DNA from 3 places in the Bradyrhizobium sp. HKCCYLRH2015 genome. Region 2 is predicted to be linked to each of the others. Evidence: predicted binding sites of a transcription regulator. Region 2 holds the regulator's gene; each other region holds the start of a gene.

Region 1 (7,816 bases), on a different contig from region 2:
ACCCCGAGTTCTCGAATGCACTGACCACCACCAGCGCGCCGGCGGTCGAGACCAGCATGCCGATGCGGTAGGCGGCGACATACGCCGCCATGCCCGCGGCTTGCTCGCTCTCCGGAAGGCTCTCGACGCGGAAGGCATCGACCACGATGTCCTGGGTCGCCGACATCGCGGCGACCAGCAGCGCGGCCAGCGCGACCATGAACGGCGCATGCGCCGGGTCAGTCACGGCCAGCAGCAGGATGGCCGCGATCAGCAGCAATTGCGCGAACACCAGCCAGCCGCGCCGCCGCCCGAAGGCGCGCGTCAGCAGCGGCACGTGCAGCGCGTCGACCAGCGGCGCCCAAAGGAATTTCAGCGTGTAGGGCGTGCCGACCAGCGCGAACAGCCCGATGGTCCCGAGATCGACGCCGAGCTCGCGCATCCAGATCTGAAGCGTCGAGCCGGACAGCGCCAGCGGCAGACCTGAGGAGAAGCCGAGGAACAGCACCACGAGCACGCGCGGCTGCAGGTAGACGGCCATGCTCTCGCGCCAGGTGGGGGCGGGCTTGGCCTCAGGCTTTGCAGCGGTTGCTCTGATGTCGGAGGCGGCGTCAGGTGCGGTCATCGGTGGGTGGTAGCAGATCTGGACAGCTTTCGCGACGCCGCGGTCATTCCCCCGCCTGCATCCGCCCCGCCAGCGGAAACAGGTCCGGCGTCGCGCCCGCGCCCGGCGCAATGCGCGGAGAGTCCGCCGGCGCATCCGGCTTGCTGAAATCGAGCTCCTCGATCCGCGCGGCGCGCTTCTCGATCTTGTCGGCGGAGATGAGGATCTGGCGGATGTCCTCGCCGACATCGCCAAAATGCTTCTGCAGCTTGAGCACGCGCTCGCGCAGGCGGCCGAGGTCGTCGCCCAAATGGATCACCTCGTTGCGGATCTGGTCGGCGGCGTCGCGGATGCGCGCATCCTTCATGATCTGCTGCATGACCTGGATCGCGAGCATCAGCAGCGACGGCGACACCAGCACGACACGGGCGCGATAGGCTCTCTGGATGACGTCGTCGAAGCCGTCATGGATCTCGGCGTAGACCGACTCCGACGGCACGAACATCAGCGCCGTGTCCTGCGTCTCGCCGACCACGAGGTACTTCTCGGCGATGTCGTTGACGTGGCGCAGCACGTCGGTGCGCAGCCGCTGCGCGGCGGCGCGCTTTTCGTCCTCCGTCTCCGCGTCGTGCAGCGCGGTCACTGCCTCGAGCGGAAACTTGGCGTCGATGCACAGCGGCCGCGTGTCGGGCAGGAACACGACGCAGTCCGGCCGCTTGCCGCTGACGAGCGTGTACTGGAAGGCGTAGCTGCCCTTCGGCAGCCCGTCCTGGACGATCGCCTCCATGCGCGCCTGGCCGAATGCGCCACGCGACTGCTTGTTGGCGAGCACGTCGCGCAAGGTCGTGACCTGTGTCGTGAGCTCGCTGAGATCGCGATGCGCGTTGTCGATGATGCCGAGCCGCTCGTGCAGCACGCGCAAGGAATCCATGGTGTGGCGCGTGGTCTGCTCCATCGATTGGCCGACGCGATGGGTGACGGCGTCGAGCCGCTCGTTGACGCTGCGCGCCAGGTCCACCTGCCGCCCGGCAAGCAGCTGCGCCATCGCGTCGACCCGGCCGGAGGCCTCGCTCTGCACCCGGATCATCTCGCCGAACCGCTGTTCGATCTCATCGGCGCGTATCGCCTGCTGGGCCGCGAGCTCGGCGCCGCGCCGGCCGGAGCGCACCACGGCCGCGACGATCATCAGCAGCAGGAGCAGAACCAGCACGCCAAACCCGATCAGCGCGTCGCTGGCGCGCACGGGCAGATCGCCGATCATGACGACGACAGGATTGAGGGACTGGCTGGCGGTCATCACCCCCCATCTATCCGATTCGCAAGAGCTCGCGAACGAAGAGAGAACATTTATGGTTAAGGCCGGGTAAAGAATCATGGTTAACGAGACATTGAAATTCATGGTTAGCGAAGTCTTAACTGCGAGCCATCACATTGACCGCGCCGGTTCCGCGGCTTAAATCGCGCGCCATGTCCCTAAGAGAAATCATCATCCTGCCGGACCGGCAGTTGCGGCTGGTGTCCAAGCCGGTCGAGAAGGTCACGCCGGAGATCCGGCAGCTGGTCGACGACATGTTTCAGACCATGTACGACGCGCCAGGCATCGGGCTCGCAGCGATTCAGGTCGCGCAGCCGCTGCGCGTCATCACCATGGATCTGGCCAAGCCCGACGCGAACGGGGAAGGCAAGCGCGAGCCGCGCGTCTTCATCAATCCGGAGATCGTTGCCAAGTCGGACGAGCTGTCGGTCTACGAGGAAGGCTGCCTGTCGATCCCCGAATATTACGAGGAGGTCGAGCGGCCGGCGCGTGTGCGCGTGCGCTTCACCGATCTCGACGGGCTGGTCCGCGAGGAGGATGCGGAGGGGCTCTACGCCACCTGCATCCAGCACGAGATCGACCATCTCAACGGCGTGCTGTTCATCGACTATCTGTCGAAGCTCAAGCGCGACCGCGTGATGAAGAAGTTCACCAAGGCCGCCAAGCGCGCCGGCGAGTAACGATCAACTCTCTCCTCCGTCATGCCCGGGCTTGACCCGGGCATCCACGTCTTGCCTCTCGCGTTGGCATTGCGACGTGGATGGCCGGGACGAGCCCGGCCAATGACGGCAGGATGAAGCCTTGAGGGGCGCACCAGATGCCGCTTCGCCTGATCTTCATGGGCACGCCGGATTTCGCCGTGCCGACCCTGCTCGAGCTCGCCGGCCACGGCCACGAGATCGTGGCCGTCTACACGCGCGCGCCGAAGCCGGGTGGCCGCCGTGGCTTGGCCTTGGTCCCGACTCCGATCGAGACCGAGGCGCGGCGGCTCGGCATTCCCGTGCTCACGCCGAAGACGCTGAAGACCGAGGACGCGCTGGCTGCGTTCCGCGCCCACCAGGCCGACGCCGCCGTCGTCGTCGCCTATGGCATGATCCTGCCGCAGGCGATTCTCGATGCACCAAAACTCGGCTGCTACAACCTCCACGCCTCGCTGCTGCCGCGCTGGCGCGGCGCTGCGCCGATCAACCGTGCCATCATGGCAGGGGACGCCGAAAGCGGCGTGATGGTCATGAAGATGGATGTCGGTCTCGACACCGGCGACGTCGCGATGGCCGAGCGTCTGCCCATCACTGACGCGATGACGGCGTCCGACCTGCACGATCGCCTGTCGCGCATCGGCGCCGACCTGATGGTGCGGGCGATGGCGGCGCTGGCGCGCGGCGGGCTGACGTTGACGAAGCAGGCCGAGGGCGGCGTGACCTATGCGGCCAAGATCGAGAAGGCCGAGGCGCGGATCGACTGGACGAAGCCGGCGCATTCAGTGCTGCGTCACATTCACGGCCTGTCGCCGTTCCCCGGCGCCTGGAGCGAGGTCATGCTCGATGGCGAGGCGGTGCGTTTGAAGATCCTGCGCTGCGCGCTCGCCGACGGCCGGGGCGAGCCGGGCGCCGTGCTCGACGAGCAGCTCACCATCGCCTGCGCCGACGGCGCCATCCGCGTGACCGAGCTGCAGCGCGCCGGCAAGGGCCCGATGAAAGCCGCGGATTTCCTGCGCGGCACGCCCGTCGCGCCGGGCCTGCGCTTCGGCTGACCAATTCAGCTCGTCATGCGCGGGCTTGACCCGCGCATCCATCTCGCGAACAAGCTTCGTCCATGGATGGATTGCCGGGTCAAGCCCGGCAATGACGGCCAAACGCGATCGAGGCGATGCCCCGCTACAAGCTCACCATCGAATATGACGGCGCGCCGTTCTGCGGCTGGCAGCTGCAGGCGACCTTGCCGTCGGTGCAGGGCGCGCTGGAAGCGGCGGTGCAGGCGACCTGCGGCGTGCCGACGCGCGTGCACGGTTCTGGCCGTACCGACGCCGGCGTCCACGCCATGGGGCAGGTCGCGCATTGCGACATCGCCAAGGAGTTCCGCCCCGACAAGCTGCGCGACGCACTCAACGCGCATCTGCGGCCGAACCCGGTTGCGGTGCTCCATGCCGAGATCGTACCCGACAGCTTCGAAGCGCGGTTCTCCGCGCGGAAGCGCCACTATCGCTATCGCATCGTCAATCGCCGCTCCAATCTTGCGCTCGAGGTCGGTCGCGTCTGGCGCGTGCCGCAGCGGCTGGATTCGGAGGCGATGCATGCGGCGGCGCAGCGGCTGCTCGGCAAGCATGATTTCACGACCTTCCGCGATGCGGAATGTCAGGCGAAATCGCCGGAGAAGACGCTCGATCAACTCGATGTCGTGAGGGACGGCGATGCGATCACCATCCTCACCTCCGCGCGCTCCTATCTGCATAGCCAGGTGCGCTCGATGGTCGGCTCGCTGGTGTGGGTCGGGCAGGGCCGCTGGACCGCAGATGATCTCGCCGCCGCGCTCGCCGCGCGCAATCGCGCCGCCTGTGGCGTCGTCGCGCCACCGGAAGGGCTCTATCTCGTGAAGGTCGACTATTGAGGTCGTTCCCGCGTGGAACCCGGCCCGTCGCGTACCGCGACGAGAGGCTGTCCTAATTAGTTGCTGCTTCGAGTTGCGCGATAGGCCTCATTAACTTCAAATTGAATCCCTCCCTGCTATCCGGACCTCAGGCTGCTCTCCAGCGAGGTCGATCGTGCGCATTCGTCAAGTCTTCCTGCTCTCTCTGCTGCTCGGGGCCGTCATCGGCCTGCTCGCCACCGTGCTGTTCGCCTGGCAGCAGCTGACCTCGCTGCAAGCGGCCCGGACAGCGGGCGCCGATGCGCAACTGCTGGCCGCCATGCTGCGGCTCCCGGAAAAGCTCAATGTGGAGCGCGCCTGGATCAATCCGCGACTGGCATCGGCCAACCCGGCGACGGCGGAGGAGCTCGCGGGGCTCAAGAAGATCACCGGCGGCTCCGATGAGGCGCTCGCCAAGGCGCGCAGCCTGGCGCAGCTTCGCGAGGACGTCGCAGCGCTCGATTCGATCGAGCAGAGGCTGCGCACGCTGCGCGGCGCGGCGCTCGATGCCGTGGCCGAGCCCAAGGCGTCCCGGTCTGAGGCTGTCGTCCGCGACTACGTGCCGCAGATGTTCACGGTCCAGGGAGCCACCGGCAGCCACGTCGAGGTGATCGTGCGCCGGATCAATGCGGCCAACCCCGCGGTCGGCCAGGCCGCGCGGCTCGCCGTGATCGGATGGGATCTGCGCGACTGGGCCGGCCGCGCCACCACGACGCTCATCCGCATGATCGCGACCAAGCAGCCGATGGCCGGCGAGCCGGCCGAGGCGCTCGCCGCGTTCAAGGGACGCATTGAGCGGATCTGGGCGACGGCTAAGCTTGCCGCTGCCGAGATCGATCAGAAGCCGATCTTCGCAGCGATGACCGGGGTGGAAAACGGCTATTGGGCGCGCGGCGGCGAGCTGTATACGTCGCAGGTGGCGCCGAATCGCGGCAAGGTGCTCGAGCTCGACCCCGATCAATTCCTGCGGTCGCTGTTTCCGATCCTCGACACCATCCTGCCGCTGCGTGATGCCGCGCTGACCGAGGCGCTGCGCCAGAGCGAGGCCGCGCTCGGCGACGCCCAGCTCCGCTTCGTGCTGGCGCTCATTCTGCTCGTCGTCAACATTGCCGCCGCTGCGCTCGGAACACTCTGGTTCAACGCTCGGGTCATCAAGCCTCTGTCCAACCTGACCGAGCTGATCGGGCGCATCGCCAGCGGCGCGCGCGATGTGGAAATCGCCTACCGCGACCGCACCGACGAGGTCGGTACGCTCGCCCACGCCATCGGCGTTCTGCAGGAGAAGTCGGCCGAGGCCGATCGGCTGGCGTTGCAGGGTGCCGATGCCGAGGCGCGGCGCGATGCGCGGCGGCAAAAGATCGAGGCGCTCACCCGTCGCTTCGGCGACGTCATCGACACGCTCTGCGGCCGGTTGAGCGACGCCGCCAGTGGCCTGAAACTCTCGGCCGAGACCCTCGACGGCTCCGCCAGCACCACGGCGTCACGTGCCACCGCCGTGGCCGATGCGGCGGCGCAGGCAACCTCCGGCGTCAACACAGTCGCGGCGGCCTCCGAGGAGCTCGACGCCTCGATGAAGGAGATCACCCGGCAGATCGCGGAAGCCGCGTCGGAATCCTCCAACGCGACCAGCCAGGCGCTCGACACCACCGACAAGGTCCGCACGCTGGCCGGCAGCGCGACACGCATCGGCGACGTCGTCCAGCTCATCCGCGCCATCGCCTCGCAGACCAATCTGCTGGCGCTCAATGCCACGATCGAGTCGGCGCGCGCAGGCGAGGCCGGCAAGGGTTTTGCCGTCGTCGCATCCGAGGTGAAGAGCCTGGCGTCGCAGACCAGCAAGGCCACCGAAGAGATCGAGAGCCAGATCGCCGCGATTCAGGACGAGACCGGCAGCACGGTCGCCGCAATCGAGAAGATCGCAGCCGTGGTGAATACGATCAGCGGCGTCACGGGAGCTGTCGCGACGGCCGTGGCCGAGCAGAGCGCTACGACACGCGAGATCGCCCGCAGCGTGCAGCAGACGGCGAGCGGTACCAACGACGTCTCGTCGTCGATTGCGCTGGTCAGCGCGGCCGCAGCCGAAACCCGCGGCTCGGCGCGCTCACTGCTCGATTCTGCTGCCAGCCTAGCCGGCCAGGCGACGGATTTGCGCCGCGAGGTCGATCAGTTCCTGGCGGAGGTGAAGGCCGCCTGATCGGAGCGGCACGCCGCTCACGCGAAGTAGCGATCGAGAATGCCGCGATAGATCTTCGTCAGGGTGGCGATGTCGGCGACCGAGGCGCGCTCGTCGATCTGGTGCATGGTCTGGCCGACCAGGCCGAACTCGATCACCGGGCAGTAGCTCGAGATGAAGCGCGCGTCCGAGGTGCCGCCGGTGGTCGATAGCTCGGGCTTGCGGCCCGTCACGCTCTCGATCGCGGCAACCGCGAGGTCGGTGAACGGTCCGGGCTTGGTCAGGAACACGTTGGAGTTCGACGGCAGCCAGTCGATGTAGGCGCGGATGCTGTTGCCGCAGGCCTTGGCCAGCCGCTGCTCGACCAGCGCGCGCAGCGACTCCTGCGTATGGCAGTCGTTGTAGCGGATGTTGAACTTCGCCCGCGCCAGTCCCGCGATGACATTGGTCGCGGTGTTGCCGACGTCGACCGTGGTGAATTCGAGGTTCGACGGCTGGAATTGCGCGCTGCCATGGTCGAGCGGCTCGTCCGAAAGCGCGACGATCAGGCGCGAGATATCCGGGACCGGGTTGGAGGCGCGGTGCGGGTAGGCGACGTGGCCCTGCTTGCCCTCGACGATCAGGGTGCCGGACTGCGAGCCGCGGCGGCCGATCTTGATGCAGTCGCCCATGACTTCTTGATTCGACGGCTCGCCGAGCACGCAATGGTCGAAGCGCTCGCCGCGCTCGGCCGCCCATTTCAACAGCTTGATGGTGCCGTTGATCGAGACGTCCTCCTCGTCGCCGGTGATCAGGAACGAGATCGAGCCCTTCGGCCGTCCACCATTGTCGCGCAGATAGTCGAGTGCAGCCGCCACGCTGCAGGCGATGCCGCCTTTCATGTCGACGGCGCCACGGCCATAGATGTAGCCGTCCTTGACCTCGCCGGAGAATGCGCCAAGGCTCCACGCAGCCTCGTCGCCGGGCGGCACCACGTCGGTGTGGCCGGCGAACGTGATGTGCGGCCCCTCGGTGCCGATCCGGGCGTAGAGATTGTCGACGTCGGCGGTGCCCGCTTCCGAGAAGGTCACGCGATGGGTCTGGAAGCCGGCTTGCTTCAGCAGGTCCTCGAGCACGCCGA
Region 2 (7,803 bases):
AGCGAATCCTAAATTCGGCCGCCGGCAACGGCGCCGTCCGGCCCGCCTCCCGGCGCGTCCGCTGGCCGCGGACGGCCCGACCGCCTAAGCTGTCCGCTCCTGCACGCCCGCCGCCCGGAAGAACCGAATGCCCCTCGACATCATCTGTTTGCGTGACCGGCCCGACCTGATCCCGCGCGTGTTCTCGCCCGAGCTCGATGGTCTTTGGCCCCCCTTCATGCGTCAGGACCGGACCGCAATGTTGTACTTCGACCCGCCCGTGTTCGACCACTATTTGGACTGCGCCTATGCGGCGCTGGCCGGTAACGAGGTGGTCGGACGCGGCTTCGCCATTCCCTTCGCCTTTGGCATCGAGGGCCGCCGGACGCTGCCGGATGCGGGCTGGGACGAGGTGATCCGCTGGGGTCACGAGGATCGCCTGCTGGGGCGGCAGCCGACGACGATGAGCGCGCTCGAGATCGCGCTGCTGCCGAAGGCGCGCGTGCCCGGCAGCTCGCTCGCCATGCTGGCGGCGCTGAAGGACGGCGCGCGCGCAAAAGGCTTTGCCGAGCTGTACGCGCCGGTGCGGCCGAACCAGAAGCATCTGGTGCCGCGGACGCCGATGCGCGCTTATCTCGATCAGCGGCGCGAAGACGGCCAGCTCGCGGATTCCTGGCTGCGCACGCACATCCGCATCGGCGGCGAGATCGTCAAGATCGCGCCGTGCTCGATGACCATCGTCGGCACGCTCGCCGAGTGGTCGCAATGGACCGGCGTGACCTTCGATCGATCGGGTGAGATCGAGATCCCCTGTGCTCTCGTGCCTGTGCTCGCGTCGGTCGCGCACGACCATGCCGCCTATGTCGAGCCGAATGTCTGGATTCGACATCCGCTCTAACAGACCGCACGAAAGCCGTCCGCCCGTTGCAGATCGTCCGCGCCATGATCAACGCGCCGGCACGGCGCGTTCGTCGAGAAATCCGATCACTGCATCGAACGCCTGCTGTCGATTCCGTTCCATCAGGACCATGTGCGTGCCCTGGCCGATCTCGACCAGGCGCTTGTACGGCGCGCTCGCGAGTCGAACGAACAGGTCGTGCGCCATCTCGAAGCTGACATCCACATCCCATTCCGCCGAGAGCAGGAGAACCGGGCAGTTGATGCTGCCGGGATCATAGGTCGGCCTGGCCGCGGTCCAATGCGCGCGGACGTCCTGTACCGCGCCCGAGGGCGCGCGGATCGCGTCGGGGTACGGCGAGTCCGGATCGGTCGCGAGCGTCGCCTGCGCCCAGGTCTCGAACCAGCCGTCCGGAATCAGCTTGTCCCGCGCGTGCTCCGGAGCGGCGCCGCGCCATGCCGCCTCGAACGCGCGCGGGGTGACGATCCGATAGGCGCCGAGCGGTCCGCCGGCGTCGATGCGCAGCGGCTCGCTCGACAGCCAGAGCGGCGTCACCAGGATCAGCTTCTCGAGCTTCGCGTTCGCCGCGCTCGCGAACATGCCGGCGATCGTGGCGCCCCAGGACATGCCGAGCACATTGACGCGCGGGATATCGCGATGCCGGCGGATGAAATCCACTGCGGCAGAGAAATCGTCCACGGCGGTCCACGCATTGGCCAATGGAGAACCTTCCTCTGGCGCGCGCGACATCTCCGGCGGCCGGCTGGAGCCGCCGTAGCCGCGCGCGTCGACGGCCCAGACGTCGTAGCCGGCCTGCGCCAGCACATCCATGAAGGAGGCGCCATCGACCGCGACGTCGAACAGGCTCGCAGACGAAAAGGTGGCGCCGTGCATCATCACCAGCGTGCGCTCGGCCGAGAAGCGTTGCAGGTCGTGCCGGCGCTTGTTGATGAGCTGAAGCTGGACGTCGGACACCGGACCTTCGATCAGGCGGCGCTCGGAAACGATGCGCGAGGAGAACGTTGCATTATCGATCATGGCCATCTCGGATCAGGCGAAGTGCCAGGCAAACCGGTCGCCGTCGCGGCTGACGCGCCCGGCCGAGGACTCGGCGAAATGGGTGGTGAACACGAGGGAGCCGGTCTCCGCGGCATGGTTCATCGCCCATAGCCGTGAGGTCCGCGCCGCCTCCGGGAATTCGCAATAGACCGAATTCCAGTCCGGATGCGCGACCTGCATCGGATGATGCAGCACATCGCCCCAGAACAGCGCGCGCTCGCCACGCGAGCTGAAGCTGATGCAGGCGTGATCGATGCTGTGACCGGGGCTCGGCACAAAACGGAAGCCGTCGACGACCTCGCTGCCATCGACCGTGATCTCGCGCGCGAGGCCGGCCTCGACGATCGGCAGCACGCTGTCTTCGTAGACCCCCGGCATCGGTGGATGCAGCATGGGTCCGAGCCCGGCCGCGTCCCTGATCGCGGCGTTCGAGCCGTCGCCAGCCGAGAGGGCGGCGACATAGGCGCGCTCTCGGCCCGAGAAAACGTGCCGGGCGTTCGGAAACACCGGCATCCAGCGGCCATCGGCAAGCTGCGTATTCCAGCCCACGTGATCCGCATGCAAATGCGTCATCAGGACGAGGTCGACATCGTCGGGGGCGACGCCGGCCGCCCGCAATCGGTCGAGGAACGGCTCGTTCAGGCGATGCAGAACGGCCGCGCCGGGCCGCTCCTTGTCGTTGCCGGTGGCCGTGTCGATCAGCACCACGCGCTCCGGCGTCCGCACCAGCCAGCTATGGATGCTCAGGCGCAGCGATCCCGTGCGCGGATCGACCGATCCCGGCCCGAAACGGCCGCGTTCGCGGGCAATGCTGGCGGCGTCCACGCCTGGAAACAGAAACTCGCCCTCGACCGCATCGAGACCGATCTCGAAAATCCTGCTGATGGTGGCGTCCCCGACGCGATAGGTCGTGATGTCCTGCATGTTTGGCGGCCTCGATCCGAACGGTGATCTTGTCTGGGCCGAGATCTACGATTAGGTCATGCATTCCTCAAATCGATCCAACTCATGCAGTCCATCGATCATTTCGATCTTCGCTCCTTCGACCTCAATCTGCTGGTCGCGTTCGACGCGCTGATGCAGGAGCGCAGCGTGACACGCGCGGCGGCGCGCCTGAAGGTGGGGCAGCCGGCGATGAGCCATTCGCTGTCGACGCTTCGCGTGCTGCTGCAGGATGAGCTGTTCGTCCGCGTCGGCACGATCATGCAGCCGACCCCCAAGGCTGCGGTGCTGGCCGGACCGGTTCGGGCGGCGCTGGCCCAGATGCAGGCTGCGTTGCACGCCGCACCGGAGTTCGACCCAGCGACCGAGCAGCGCACCATCCGCTTGGGATTCTCGAGCGAGGTCGAGCTGCTGCTGATCCCCGAACTCACGGCGGAGCTGCGTCGAACGGCGCCCGGCGTGCGGCTTCTCAGCCGTCCGACCGAACGCAACGAGGTGCATCGTCTGCTCGACGAGGGCGCCTTGGATGTCGGCGTCGGCTGCTTCGAGGCGGTGGCGCTGCGGCACCGATCCCAGTTCCTGTTCGAGCAGGCGCTGAGCTGCGTCTACAATCCAAAGCGCATCGCGATGAAAACACCGATCGGCCTGGATGCCTATCTGTCGCTTCCGCACGCACTGGTGACGCTGACCAACAGCCTGCAGGGCTGCCTGGAGGCGGCGCTGGATGAGATCGGCACCGAGCTCAACGTGGTCTCGGCCTCCTCGGATTTCCTCAGCGTGCTGGCGACGGTGGCCGCGTCACCGGTGATCACCACGATCCCGACCCGGATGGCAAGGCTCTACGGACCCCGGTTTGGGCTGGCGCTCTGTCCGGCGCCGTTGAAGTTGCGGCTGCCGGCGGTCTCGATGGTCTGGCCGCTGCAGCTCGATCGTGACGCGGCATCGGTCTGGCTGCGGAACATGGTGGCGGACATCCTGCACACCACCGAGCGCGCCGCCTGTCGCGCGGCTGCCGGATAGCTCCGTCGGGACTCCGTGTGCACGTGAGCAGATCGCGACTGCCCCCCGGCATGATTGCAGAGTCTCTCGCGCGATCGTGAGGCGGCGGGCCACGCGACGCACCTTCAGACGATCGGAAAGCCGGGAGCGGCTTAGGCTCTTGGCCACCCCGTGCGCGTTCGGTTAGAAGGCGATTCAGTCGATCTGCCCGTCTTCGTCCGAAGGTAATCCCATGGCCCTGATGCCGGTCTCCGATGCGTTGTCCGCGGTGCTCGCCGGCACCGAGCCGCTGGCTGAGGAAATGGTCGGGCTGGACGAGGCCTATCACCGCATCCTGGCCCGCGACCTCGCGGCGCTGCGGACGCAGCCGCCCGAGGCGATGTCGGCGATGGATGGCTATGCGGTGCGCGCGGCCGACGCAGCCAAGGCCAAGGCGCGGCTGAAGGTGATCGGCGAGGTCGCGGCGGGACGGCCGTTCGATCGCGTGGTCGGGCCCGGCGAGGCGGCGCGGATCTTCACCGGCGGCGTTGTCCCCGCAGGCGCCGACGCGGTGGTGATCCAGGAGGACACGATCGCCGAGGACGGCCATGTCGTGATCACCGAGGCCGCGATCACAGGCCGGCACATCCGGCCGGCCGGCGTCGACTTCCACCAGGGCATGGTGCTGCTGAAGGCCGGGCGCCGGCTCAGCGACCGCGACCTATCCCTGGCGGCCAGCATGAATCATCCGGCGCTGCCGGTGCGGCGGCGGCCGAAGGTGGCGCTGCTCGCCACCGGCGACGAGCTGGTGATGCCGGGCTCGACGCCCGGCCCGGGGCAGATCGTCTATTCCAACGGCTACGCGCTGCGGGCGCTGGTGCGCAGCGAGGGCGCGACGCCGATCGATCTCGGCATCGCCGCGGATACGATGGCGGCGACGGTCGCTGGAATCCGGCGCGCCCGCGCGGCAGAGGCCGACGTCCTGATCACGACCGGCGGCGCCTCGGTCGGCGATCACGACCTGGTCAAGCAGGCGCTGGAGGCCGAGGGCGTCGAAATGGCGTTCTGGAAGATCGCGATGCGGCCGGGCAAGCCGATGATGCACGGACGGCTCGGCGACATCAGGGTGATCGGACTGCCCGGCAATCCGGTGTCGTCCTATGTCTGCGCCATCCTGTTCATGGTGCCGCTGATTCGGCGCCTGCTCGGCCGCGACGAGGCCGTGATGCCGCGCGAGACCGCCCTGCTCGGCCGCGAGTTGGGGGCGAACGATTCGCGCGAGGACTATCTGCGGGCGCAGCTCGAGGAGCGCGCCGACGGCACGCTGGTAGCCACCCCAGTGAGCCAGCAGGATTCGTCGCTGCTCGGGAACCTCGCGCTGTCGCAGGCGCTGGTGATCCGGCCGGCGTTTGCGCCGAAGGCGCCTGCCGGCAGCCCGTGCGAGATCCTGCGCCTGCCGAACTGAGCCGCTTCCCCGGTAAAGCCCGGTCCGTTCATCATATTTTTAGGATTGCGGAACACACATCGAACATATAGTGTCCGTTCATGATTTGTTTTTAGTATGTTGCGGGCGACGCGATGACGGTCCGACTCCAGGGCGCTCTCAGCCGGCTTGTGCTCAAGGCGCAGCTCCTGGACTCGGACAACAACAAACCGGGGACCAGGTCGAAATGCTGACGCGCAAACAGTACGAACTTCTGCGGTTCATCAACGAGCGGCTCAAGGAAGCCGGCGTGCCGCCGTCCTTCGACGAGATGAAGGATGCGCTCGATCTGCGTTCGAAGTCCGGCATTCATCGCCTGATCACGGCGCTCGAGGAGCGTGGCTTCATCCGCCGGCTGCCGAATCGCGCCCGCGCGATCGAGGTGATCAAGCTGCCCGAGCTGTCGCAGGCCGCGGGCAACCGTCGCGGCTTCACGCCGTCGGTGATCGAAGGCAATCTCGGCAAGGTGCGCACCAGCACTCCCGCGCTAGACGATGGCGAGCGCCCTGTCGCGGTGCCGGTGATGGGCCGCATCGCCGCCGGTACCCCGATCGAGGCGCTGCAGACGCGCAGCCACACCATCAGCGTGCCTGCCGACATGCTCGGCAACGGCGATCACTATGCGCTCGAGGTGCGCGGCGACTCGATGGTCGATGCCGGCATCCTCGACGGTGACATGGCGCTGATCCAGCGCAACGAGACCGCCGACACCGGCGACATCGTGGTGGCGCTGATCGACGATGAGGAAGCGACCTTGAAGCGCTTCCGCCGCCGCGGCGCATCGATCGCGCTCGAGCCGGCCAACACCGCCTACGAGGTGCGCATCCTGCCGCCGAACCGGGTGAAGATCCAAGGCAAGCTGGTCGGGCTGTACCGCAAGTACTGATCGCGAATGGGATCGGTCGATCGGCGGCGGGCGCACGCGCTGTCGCCGCCGAGCGAGAAGCCAGCCAAGCTGGAAGCAGCCAGCAAAATACGCCACACGCGAATGCACTTCATGATGTGCAGCGCGGCATGCTCAAACGCTTGTGATCGGCCGCGGGCACACGCGATGCAGATCAGCGCAGAATTGCCGCGAAGCGCGCGCTAACATCACCATCGATGTCCACTCTGATAGAGGCCTGCGCCTGTCCGGGGGGAGCGTGGGTCGGCTATCTCTCAACGAGGAGCGATCCGATGTGTGACTACAGCCTCCATGCGGTTGCGTCCCGTCCCGCCAAGGTCGGCGAGACGTTGATCTCGATGACCTTCCGTGGCACCGCCACCCGCGGCTTCGCGTTGGAGAGCGAGCCGACCGTCGCAGTCTGCATGCTGCCCGGCACCGAGTTGGCCTTCGCCGAGGACGTCCGCTACGACAGCCGCTGGCTCTGGACCCGGACGATCCGCGAGCGCGTCGCGAAGTTCAACAGCATCGAGACGCACATTCCCGATCGCCATCACGACGCGATCGAGTTCGCCGACGGCCGCCACGTGCTGGTGACCCAGCTCTGCGAGGGCCAGCGCGTCACCGTGCTGCAATTGCCGGTCAGCAAGCAGCCGGCAGAGCGCCGCCCGGACATCGCCGAGGACGTGCCGACGTCGCAGGCCACACCGATTCGCCGCATCAGCATCACCTGAGGGTCTGCGCGTCGGCATTTCTGTCGGTCGTGAGCGCGCTTTCGAAGGTGGGAGACTTGGTCAACTTGGGTTCTGCAAGCGCAAAGTCCTCTCGGGCGAATCTCACGCCCCGGCATCGCATCGGATAGGAACGACATCCCTCGGCCGGCATTGTTTGCCGGGGGAGCTTGCTGCCGTGGTCAACAAGATCGATTGGAACAAGGCCGGCCGATCACCGAGCCCGGCCGCTATATGCTTGCGTTCGGATGGCTGACGGTCACGGCTGATGACGTCGCCATCTGGCAACGCTATCCGGGTGCTGCGTTCACGCTGGTCGAAGGGCCCTCGCTGTTCGATGGACCAGACGACACCGAGTATCATCTCGGCACCTTCGAGCTGCCCGGCGCTCAATCCTGCTCGCCCTGCTCCGTCTCCGGCGGCGTCGCGTCCTGAAGCCGCGCGGCCGGCGCACGCGGCGTCAGCGTCGTGTCGAACTCGCCGGCCTCGGCGGGCGCCGGCCACCATGGGCGGTCGGTGCCGCCGGCACGCGCCGGCGTCACGGCGAAGCCTATGCCCTGCTGCACCAGCAACAAGGCGCCCTGCTGCCGCAGCCGCTCGCGATCGATCACGGCCGCCGCGCAGGATGACGGCGCGGCGCGCGCGGTGACGATCAGCGCGACACGGGCGCAATCGTCGGCGAGCGCCTCAGCGCGCAAGGTCATGGCGGCGAAGCGGCCGTCGGCCATCGCGACCACGCAGCCCGCCTCGTCGCAGGAGACGCCATCGGCGAGCGAGGCGTCCGCCGGCAGCCGGGCATCGGCGTCGGCCGCGAGCCACTCCTTGGTGGCGAACACATCCTTGCCGGCGC
Region 3 (7,816 bases), on a different contig from region 2:
GCCGCCGCCGGACACGCCGGTGATCGCCGTGAACAGGCCGAGCGGAATCTCGGCGGAGACGTTCTTCAGATTGTTGCCGCGGGCGTTGACGACCTTGATGGTGCGGCGATGGTTCGGTGGCCGCCGCTCGGGTACCTCGACCTCGAGCTCGCCGGTGAGATATTTGCCGGTCAGCGACGCCGGATTGCGCATGATCTCGGCCGGCGTGCCCTCGGCGACGATGTTGCCGCCATGGGTGCCGGCGCCGGGGCCGATGTCGAGCACGTAGTCGGCGAGGCGAATGGCATCCTCGTCATGCTCGACCACGATCACGGTGTTGCCGAGGTCGCGCAGCCGCTTCAGCGTGTCGAGCAGGCGGGCATTGTCGCGCTGGTGCAGGCCGATCGACGGCTCGTCCAGCACGTAGAGCACACCCGTCAGCCCCGAGCCGATCTGCGAGGCCAGGCGGATGCGCTGGCTCTCGCCGCCGGACAAGGTGCCGGAGGAGCGCGCCAGGGTCAGGTAGTTCAAGCCGACATCGAGCAGGAAGGTCAGGCGGTCGCGGATCTCCTTGAGGATGCGGGTGGCGATCTCGGTCTGCTGCGCGTTCAGGGCCTTCGGCACCTCGGCAAACCATTCGCCGGCAGCCTTGACGGAGAGATCGCTGATTTCGCCGATGTGCTTGCCGCCGACCTTGACGCACAGCGCCTCGGGCTTGAGCCGGAAACCCTTGCAGCCGGCGCAGGGCACGTCGTTGAAGTACTTGCCGAGCTCCTCGCGCGCCCATTCGCTCTCGGTCTCGCGGAAGCGGCGCTCGATGTTGGTGATCACGCCCTCGAACGGCTTCTTGGTGTCGTAGGCGCGAACGCCGTCCTCATAGGTGAACTTGATCTCGTCGTCGCCGGAGCCGTGCAGCAGCGCGTTCTGCGTCTTCTTCGGCAGATCCTTCCACTTGGTGTCGAGCGTGAACTTGTAGAACTTCCCCAGCGCGGTCAGCGTCTGCAGGTAGTAGGGCGATGACGACTTGGCCCACGGCGCGATCGCGCCCTTGCGCAGCGTGACGTCCTTGTCGGGGATCACGAGGTCGGCATCGACGTGCTGCTCGACGCCGAGGCCGCCGCATTCGGGGCACGCGCCATAGGGGTTGTTGAACGAGAACAGCCGCGGCTCGATCTCGGGGATGGTGAAGCCGGACACCGGGCAGGCGAACTTCTCGGAGAACAGGATGCGCTCGGGCCCGCTCTTGTCGTGGATCTTGGCCACCTTCTTCTTCTCGTCATGGCCGGGCTTGACCCGGCCATCCATCTCCTTCGAAGAGGATGGATCACCGGGTCTCGCGCCTTCGGCGCGGCCCGGTGATGACGAGGAAGGGGCTGCATCCGCGAACTCGATCACGGCCAAGCCCTCGGCGAGCTTCAGCGCGGTCTCGAAGCTCTCCGCCAGGCGCTGGCCGATATCGGGGCGCACGACGATACGGTCGACGACGACATCGATGTCGTGCGGGAACTTTTTGTCGAGCGTGGGCGCCTCGGCGAGCTCATGGAAGGTGCCGTCGATCTTGACGCGCTGAAAGCCCTTCTTGAGATATTCGGCGAGTTCCTTCTTGTACTCGCCCTTGCGGCCGCGCACGACCGGGGCCAACAGATAGAGGCGGGTGCCTTCGGGCAGCGCCAGCACGCGGTCGACCATCTGCGACACGGTCTGGCTCTCGATCGGCAGGCCGGTGGCCGGCGAGTAGGGCACGCCGACGCGCGCCCACAGCAGGCGCATGTAGTCGTAGATCTCGGTGACGGTGCCCACCGTCGAGCGCGGATTCTTCGAGGTCGTCTTCTGCTCGATCGAGATCGCCGGCGACAGGCCGTCGATCTGGTCGACATCCGGCTTCTGCATCATCTCGAGGAACTGGCGTGCATAGGCCGACAGCGATTCGACGTAGCGGCGCTGGCCCTCGGCATAGATGGTGTCGAAGGCGAGCGAGGATTTGCCGGAGCCGGACAGCCCGGTGAACACCACCAGCCTGTCGCGCGGGATCTCGACGTCGATGTTTTTCAGATTGTGCTCGCGGGCGCCGCGGATGGTGATGGCCCGCAGGCTCGACTGGTTGGCTTGCGCGCGCTGCTTGGCCTTGAGCACTTCATCCATGGCGATCGTCCCACGGCGCAGAGTCGCGCCATCGTTGCAGGCGCGTTTCGCCGGGAGCCGGCCATCGGACGCCAGGGGGAAAAGGTATCGTCGGAACGTAGGAAGAACGTGGCCGGATTTCCAGTACCGTCAGCGAATCATCAACAATGCGCTCAGGGAATGGCAGCGAATGGCAGGAGGCTGCCGGTTCCGTCCGGCCCTGTGCGCGATCCCGCAAAGAAAAAGCCTCCGCTCTGGCAGAGCGGAGGCTGTGTGCGTTGGCCCGGAGGCGACGTTCTTAGAAGTGGTAGTTGATGCCGACCTGACCGGAATGCACGTTGAGCGTGCCGGTCGCGAGCGTGCCGAGGCCGGTGAAGGTGTAGCTCTCGCCACCGAAGCTCTTGTAGAGGTACTCGCCCTTCAGCGACCAGTTCGGGGCGAACATGTACTCGACGCCTGCGCCGACGGTCCAGCCCGAGTGGATCTTGCTGTCCGAAACGGCGACGCCGGGAGCCGTCAGCGAGATGCGGTTGTCGGCCCAGGCGTAACCGCCGGTGGCGTACAGCAGGGTCGGGCCGAAGGCGTAACCGATGCGGCCACGGACGGTGCCCCAGTCACGGATCTTCGATTCGGCGGTCACGCCAAGCGCGCCGACGGAGGCATTGATGTCAGCCCAGGCAGCATCGGCCTCGAGGCCGAACACGACAGCACCCTGCTGCCAGTTGTAGCCGACGGTGCCACCGGCGAAGCCGCCCTTCATGGCCGCAAAGTCAGCATCCTCATTGGCGTAGCCACCCATCGCACCGATGTAGAAACCGGTCCAGGTCTGCACCGGCGCGAGAACCGGGGCCTTGGTGTAGGTCGGGCGTGCGGCGAGATCAGCGGCGGCAGCGGGAGCGGCCAGGGCGGCCAGGGCCACGGTCGCGAGCAAGATCTTCTTCATTCCAGTCTCCAGTTTATTCCTCGAAGTCCGCATCGCACCGATAAGCTTACGCACGAAACAGACTCACCCGTTCAAGTTGACGAGGTTCCTATAGCCCGGTTCCGTACGGAATACCGTCACCCTGAAGACACACTCGCGGCCAAACCGCGTTTTTACGGCCCAGTTCCAGAAAGCCTATGTTACTCAATTGCTTGGTTCCGTGTGTGGCGAGCCGGCACGGTGGTATCGGTGCAACAAAAAAGGCCGGCTTTCGCCGGCCTTTCTCGGAACCTGTCGGTTGCAGGTATCAGTATTTGGCAATGACCGGGCCGCCGAAATGGTAGCTGAGGCCGACCTTGACGGTGTGGACGGTGTCCTTCCACTCGGAGCGGTTGGTCGCGAAAGCGCTGTACTGGATCGCGCTCTTGCCGAAGTCGAGATAGTTGTACTCGAGCTTGGCTGACCAGTTCGGGGCGAACATGTATTCCGCGCCGGCCCCGACCGTGTAGCCCCAGCGGGTGGTGGTCTGGCTGAAGACGTTGCCCGGCACGCCGTCGTAGCGGTGCTGCAGTTGGCCCACCGCCGCACCGCCGCTGACGAAGAACAAAGCGGGGCCGACGGCATAGCCGAGGCGGCCCTTGATGTCGCCGAAGCTGGTCAGCTTGGTGAAGAAGGTGTCGCCCACGCCGGCATTGACCACTGCGGAGCGGCCGTTGATGTCGGCCCAGTGATAGTCGCCTTCGAGGCCGAACACGACGTTGTCGACCTGCCAATTGTAGCCGAGCACGCCGCCGACGAAGCCGCCATTGGTGTTGTAGTTCTGGGTGCCCAGGAAGCCCGGCGCATTGAAGCGGCCAAGGAAGGTTTCCTTGCTGGTGCCCCAGCCGCCGCCGCCCTGGATGCCGGCGTAGAGGCCCGACCAGCTCAGGATCTGCGCGACCATGGGCGGCGCCTTGGTGTAGGGCCGTGCCGCCATGTCGGCCGCCGACGCGGACGTGGCGGCCGCGACGCCGGCGAGGGCCGTCGTGATCACAAGCAACTTCTTCATCAAATTCTCCCCCGGGAGGTTGGAATGACAAGCGATGGGCAAGTCATACACAGGGCATCCCGGAGACGCTGTAACGCGCCCGCCACAGAAACGAAAAAGCGTTATAAATCATATATTTAGCACAAAAACGCCGCGACGCTGCCGGGCTGTTGACACGAAAAAGGCCGGCGTGGAGGCCGGCCTTTCCGAATGCGTGCGAGTGGCGGCTTTTTTCAGTAGCGGGTGCCCATCGGCGCTCCGAATCGATAGTTCACTCGGACGGTCGCCATGTCGATGTCCTGCTTGATGGTGTCGACGCGCGACAGCACGGTGGCGGTGGCCGGGAAGCTGATGTCGCGCGAGCCCATGAACAGGTGGTCGTACTCGACGGCGACCGACCAGTTCGGCGCGAAGCCGAACTCGACGCCGGTGCCGACGGTGCCGCCCCAGCGGGTCTCGCTGGCGGAATCCAGCTGCGTGCCGACCGGGAAGGGCGCAGCCGCATTCGCCGTGCCGGTGTATTTGTTGTGGGTGACGGCCGCGCCGCCCTTCACGTACCAGAGCACGTTGCCCCAGGCATAGCCGACCTGGCCGGTGAACAGGCCGATCGCATCGGTCTTGGTGGTGTTGGTGATGCCTGCAGCCAGCGCAGCCGTGCTCGCGTTCGACGACTTCAGGTCGGTCCAGTCGCCCTGGGCCTCGACGCCGAACACCCAGCTCGCCGCCTGCCAGCGATAGCCGACCTGGCCGCCGATGAGTCCGCTCGAGGCATTGTGGCAGCCTTCGGACTGGGTCGGCACGACCGGCACGCCGCCGACGCGATTGAGCGTCCAGCAGTTGTGGCTCCAGTCGGCGCCGCCATTGACGCCGAGGTAGAACCCGGCCCAGCTCGGCAGCGGCGTGACATAGGCCGGCGGCGGCGCCTTGCTGTAAGGGCGCGTCGCGAAGTCGGCCGCGGAGGCCGGCGCCAGTCCCAGCGCCGCGGCTCCAGCGGTCAAGATCAAGGTCGTCTTCTGCATTCGTCTCTCCCCAGTCCCATAACTGTCCTCGCACCGGATCCCTCCGATCCGGGCCCACGCGAAGGTGGCCTGTGGCTGGTTGTAGGAGAGACTGCTTTCTAAACTCGTGATCGGCAGCAGGCGTGCGGCGGGATGTGTCGAACGTGCTTAAGCGCGGGTAAAGATCGCGGCCGTCGCGCCGATCGTGGAGCTGTCCGAGGGCACGCATGGTGAGCGCCTGGCGCGTCAGGCCTCGAGTGCCAGTCTTCGAGCGCGCCAGTCTTCGAGTGCCTATCCTCGAGGGTCAGTGCTTGGAGACGACGGGACCGCCCCAGCGATAGTTGACGCGGACCGTCGCCATGTCGACGTCCTGGCCGACCGCATCGGTCCGGCCCGCGGCTCCGCCGGGAACACCGGAGAAGCCCAGGGTGCGGTTGCCCATGAACAGGTGCTCGTATTCGGCTGCGACCGACCAGTTCTTGGCGAAGCCGACCTCGACACCGGTGCCGACCGCAGCCCCCCAGCGCGTGGCGCTGGACTGGTCGAGAGCCGCGCCCGTTGCCGTGGCGAGACCGTTGTACTTCTCGCTTGCGACCGCGGCGCCGCCCTTTACGTACCAGAGCACGTTGTTCCAGGAATAGCCGACCTGGCCCGTGAACACGCCGATGCCGTTGATCTTGGTCTGGTTGGTCACGGCCGGGGCGAACTGGCTGGTGTTGCTGCCCTTGAGGTTGGCCCAGTTGCCCTGACCTTCGACGCCGAATACCCAGCCGCCAGCCTGCCAGCGATAGCCGATCTGGCCGCCCGCCAGCGCGCCGGTCGCATCGTGGCAACCCTCGGCGTTGGTCGCAGCGACACCTGCGAAGCTGACCTTGTTGGTCCAGCAGGTGCGGGAGGATGCGCCGCCGGCGTTCAGGCCGAGATAGAAACCACTCCAATCATAGATCGTTGTGATCATCGCAGGCGCTTTGGTGAAGGTGCGCGCGGGCAGATCGGCAGCGATGGCCGGCGCAATCCCCAGCGCCAGCGAAGTTGTCGCCCCCAGCAACAGCCTTCTCATCGCATTCCCCAAACCAAGTCCGACGCCCGCACGCACGCTCTCACCAACGCCCACCCGCCGGACCTTGATAGCCCCTTCCGCCGTAAAAAGCCGTCACCCAAAGGACACAACGGCTCGGCAAGTACCGGTTCTGGCACGCAAAAAAAGGCCGGCGCGAGGCCGGCCTTTCGACATATTCGCTCTTGGCGTGCGATCAGTAGCGCGACATGCCCGGACCACCGAAGTGGTAGGAGATGCCGGCCTTGACGGTATGGACGGTGTCGCTCCACTCCGAGCGGTTGGTCGCGACCGGGGAGTACTGGATCGAGCTCTTGCCGAAGTCGAGATAGTTGTATTCGACCTTGGCCGACCAGTTCTGCGCGAACATGTATTCGGCGCCAGCGCCGATGGTCCAACCCCAACGCCAGTCGTTCTGCACGAAGACATTGCCCGGAACGCCATCGTAGCGGTGCTGCAGATCGCCGACCGTGGCACCGCCGCTGACGAAGAGCAGCGCCGGGCCCATCGCCCAGCCGAGCCGGCCCTTGATGTCGCCAAATCCGCGCAGCTTGGTGAAGTAGGTGTCACCGACGCCAGCGTTGACCACGGCCGAGCGGCCGTCGATGTCCGCCCAGTGGTAGTCACCCTCGAGGCCGAACACGATGTTGTCGACCTGCCAATTGTAGCCGATCACGCCGCCGGCGAAGCCGCCGGTGATGTCGTAACGCTGCGTCCCGGCGAAGATGGCTGTATTCGGCGCACCGAAGAAGGTCTCATCGCTGCGGCCCCAGCCGCCGCCGCCCTGCAGACCGAGGTAGAAGCCGGCCCAGGTCGGAAGCGGCGCCGGCGCCATCACCGGGGCCTTCGTGTACGGGCGGGCGGCGAGATCGGCGGCTCCCGCCGGCGTCAGCGCCCCCAAAACCATCAAGCTGACAGCTCCCAGAAAAATTCGTTTCATCCCAAGTCTCCCGCGTTGGGCGTCTCCAAAATGGTCCCCGGAGACGCTCGTCTGTGAAGTTGGTGCGACCACGCCTGCGGCCCCAATCCGTCCGCAAATATACGCGATTCAACCCTGGATACCGTCTCCCAAAAGCCACAGGCGAGGAGGAAGTGGGGCGCGCTAACTTTATGAAAGTTAATCCCTTTTTCGTGATTAGGGGAACTTTTTCCGGGTTCCGCAAAGGGAACTTTCGGTTCCTTCGAGTTCCATGGAACTCGACGCATGGTTGTAGTCATATGGATACGAACAAAACTGGAACAATGGCGATCCGCCTGCTATATGTGGATAAGCAATGGACGGGGCGGGTGGACCGCGCGGCAACCGTATAGGGTCCGCCGCGAGAGGAAGGGTTAGCCACCGGACGCCGTGAGGCCGGTGTGGACGGCCGGTCCGATGATCGAGAACCGCGGGAGAGTGGTGATGGCGGGTAGTGTGAACAAGGTGATTCTGGTCGGCAATCTCGGCAAGGACCCCGAGATCCGGCGCACGCAGGATGGGCGGCCGATCGCCAATCTGAGCATTGCGACGTCGGAAACGTGGCGCGACAAGGCGACCGGCGAGCGCAAGGAAAAGACCGAGTGGCACCGCGTGGTGATCTTCAACGAGGGTCTTTGCAAGGTCGCCGAGCAGTATTTGAAGAAGGGCGCCAAGGTTTACATCGAGGGCGCGCTGCAGACCCGCAAATGGACCGATCAGAGCGGTGTCGAGAAGTACTCGACCGAGGTCGTGC

The links. Region 2 encodes LexA, which represses DNA repair genes until DNA is damaged. Its sites were predicted from a motif close to TGTTCNNNNTGTGTTCNG; they were not measured.
Region 1: ACQR1H_RS09015 (DNA recombination protein RmuC) is a predicted target of LexA. The motif match lies at 1,912-1,929, and genes of this name have one in related genera.
Region 3: uvrA (excinuclease ABC subunit UvrA) is a predicted target of LexA. The motif match lies at 2,213-2,230, and genes of this name have one in related genera.

The regions. Positions count from the first base shown of each region.
Region 1 is NZ_JBNPUO010000003.1:218,215-226,030, forward strand. Features, by position in the region: gene ACQR1H_RS09010 (AmpG family muropeptide MFS transporter) at 1-604, opposite strand, end outside; gene ACQR1H_RS09015 (DNA recombination protein RmuC) at 648-1,880, opposite strand; gene def (peptide deformylase) at 2,051-2,578, shown strand; gene fmt (methionyl-tRNA formyltransferase) at 2,716-3,651, shown strand; gene truA (tRNA pseudouridine(38-40) synthase TruA) at 3,768-4,505, shown strand; gene ACQR1H_RS09035 (methyl-accepting chemotaxis protein) at 4,660-6,717, shown strand; gene dapE (succinyl-diaminopimelate desuccinylase) at 6,735-7,816, opposite strand, start outside.
Region 2 is NZ_JBNPUO010000014.1:314-8,116, forward strand. Features, by position in the region: gene ACQR1H_RS31125 (hypothetical protein) at 218-877, shown strand; gene ACQR1H_RS31130 (alpha/beta hydrolase) at 926-1,915, opposite strand; gene ACQR1H_RS31135 (MBL fold metallo-hydrolase) at 1,928-2,860, opposite strand; gene ACQR1H_RS31140 (LysR family transcriptional regulator) at 2,945-3,898, shown strand; gene ACQR1H_RS31145 (molybdopterin molybdotransferase MoeA) at 4,110-5,321, shown strand; gene lexA (transcriptional repressor LexA) at 5,527-6,225, shown strand; gene ACQR1H_RS31155 (hypothetical protein) at 6,516-6,956, shown strand; partial or broken gene ACQR1H_RS31160 (hypothetical protein) at 7,132-7,388, shown strand; partial or broken gene ACQR1H_RS31165 (ComEC/Rec2 family competence protein) at 7,343-7,803, opposite strand, start outside.
Region 3 is NZ_JBNPUO010000004.1:513,475-521,290, reverse strand. Features, by position in the region: gene uvrA (excinuclease ABC subunit UvrA) at 1-2,121, opposite strand, end outside; gene ACQR1H_RS13460 (outer membrane protein) at 2,399-3,043, opposite strand; gene ACQR1H_RS13455 (outer membrane protein) at 3,330-4,070, opposite strand; gene ACQR1H_RS13450 (outer membrane protein) at 4,283-5,068, opposite strand; gene ACQR1H_RS13445 (outer membrane protein) at 5,352-6,107, opposite strand; gene ACQR1H_RS13440 (outer membrane protein) at 6,301-7,044, opposite strand; gene ACQR1H_RS13435 (single-stranded DNA-binding protein) at 7,507-7,816, shown strand, end outside.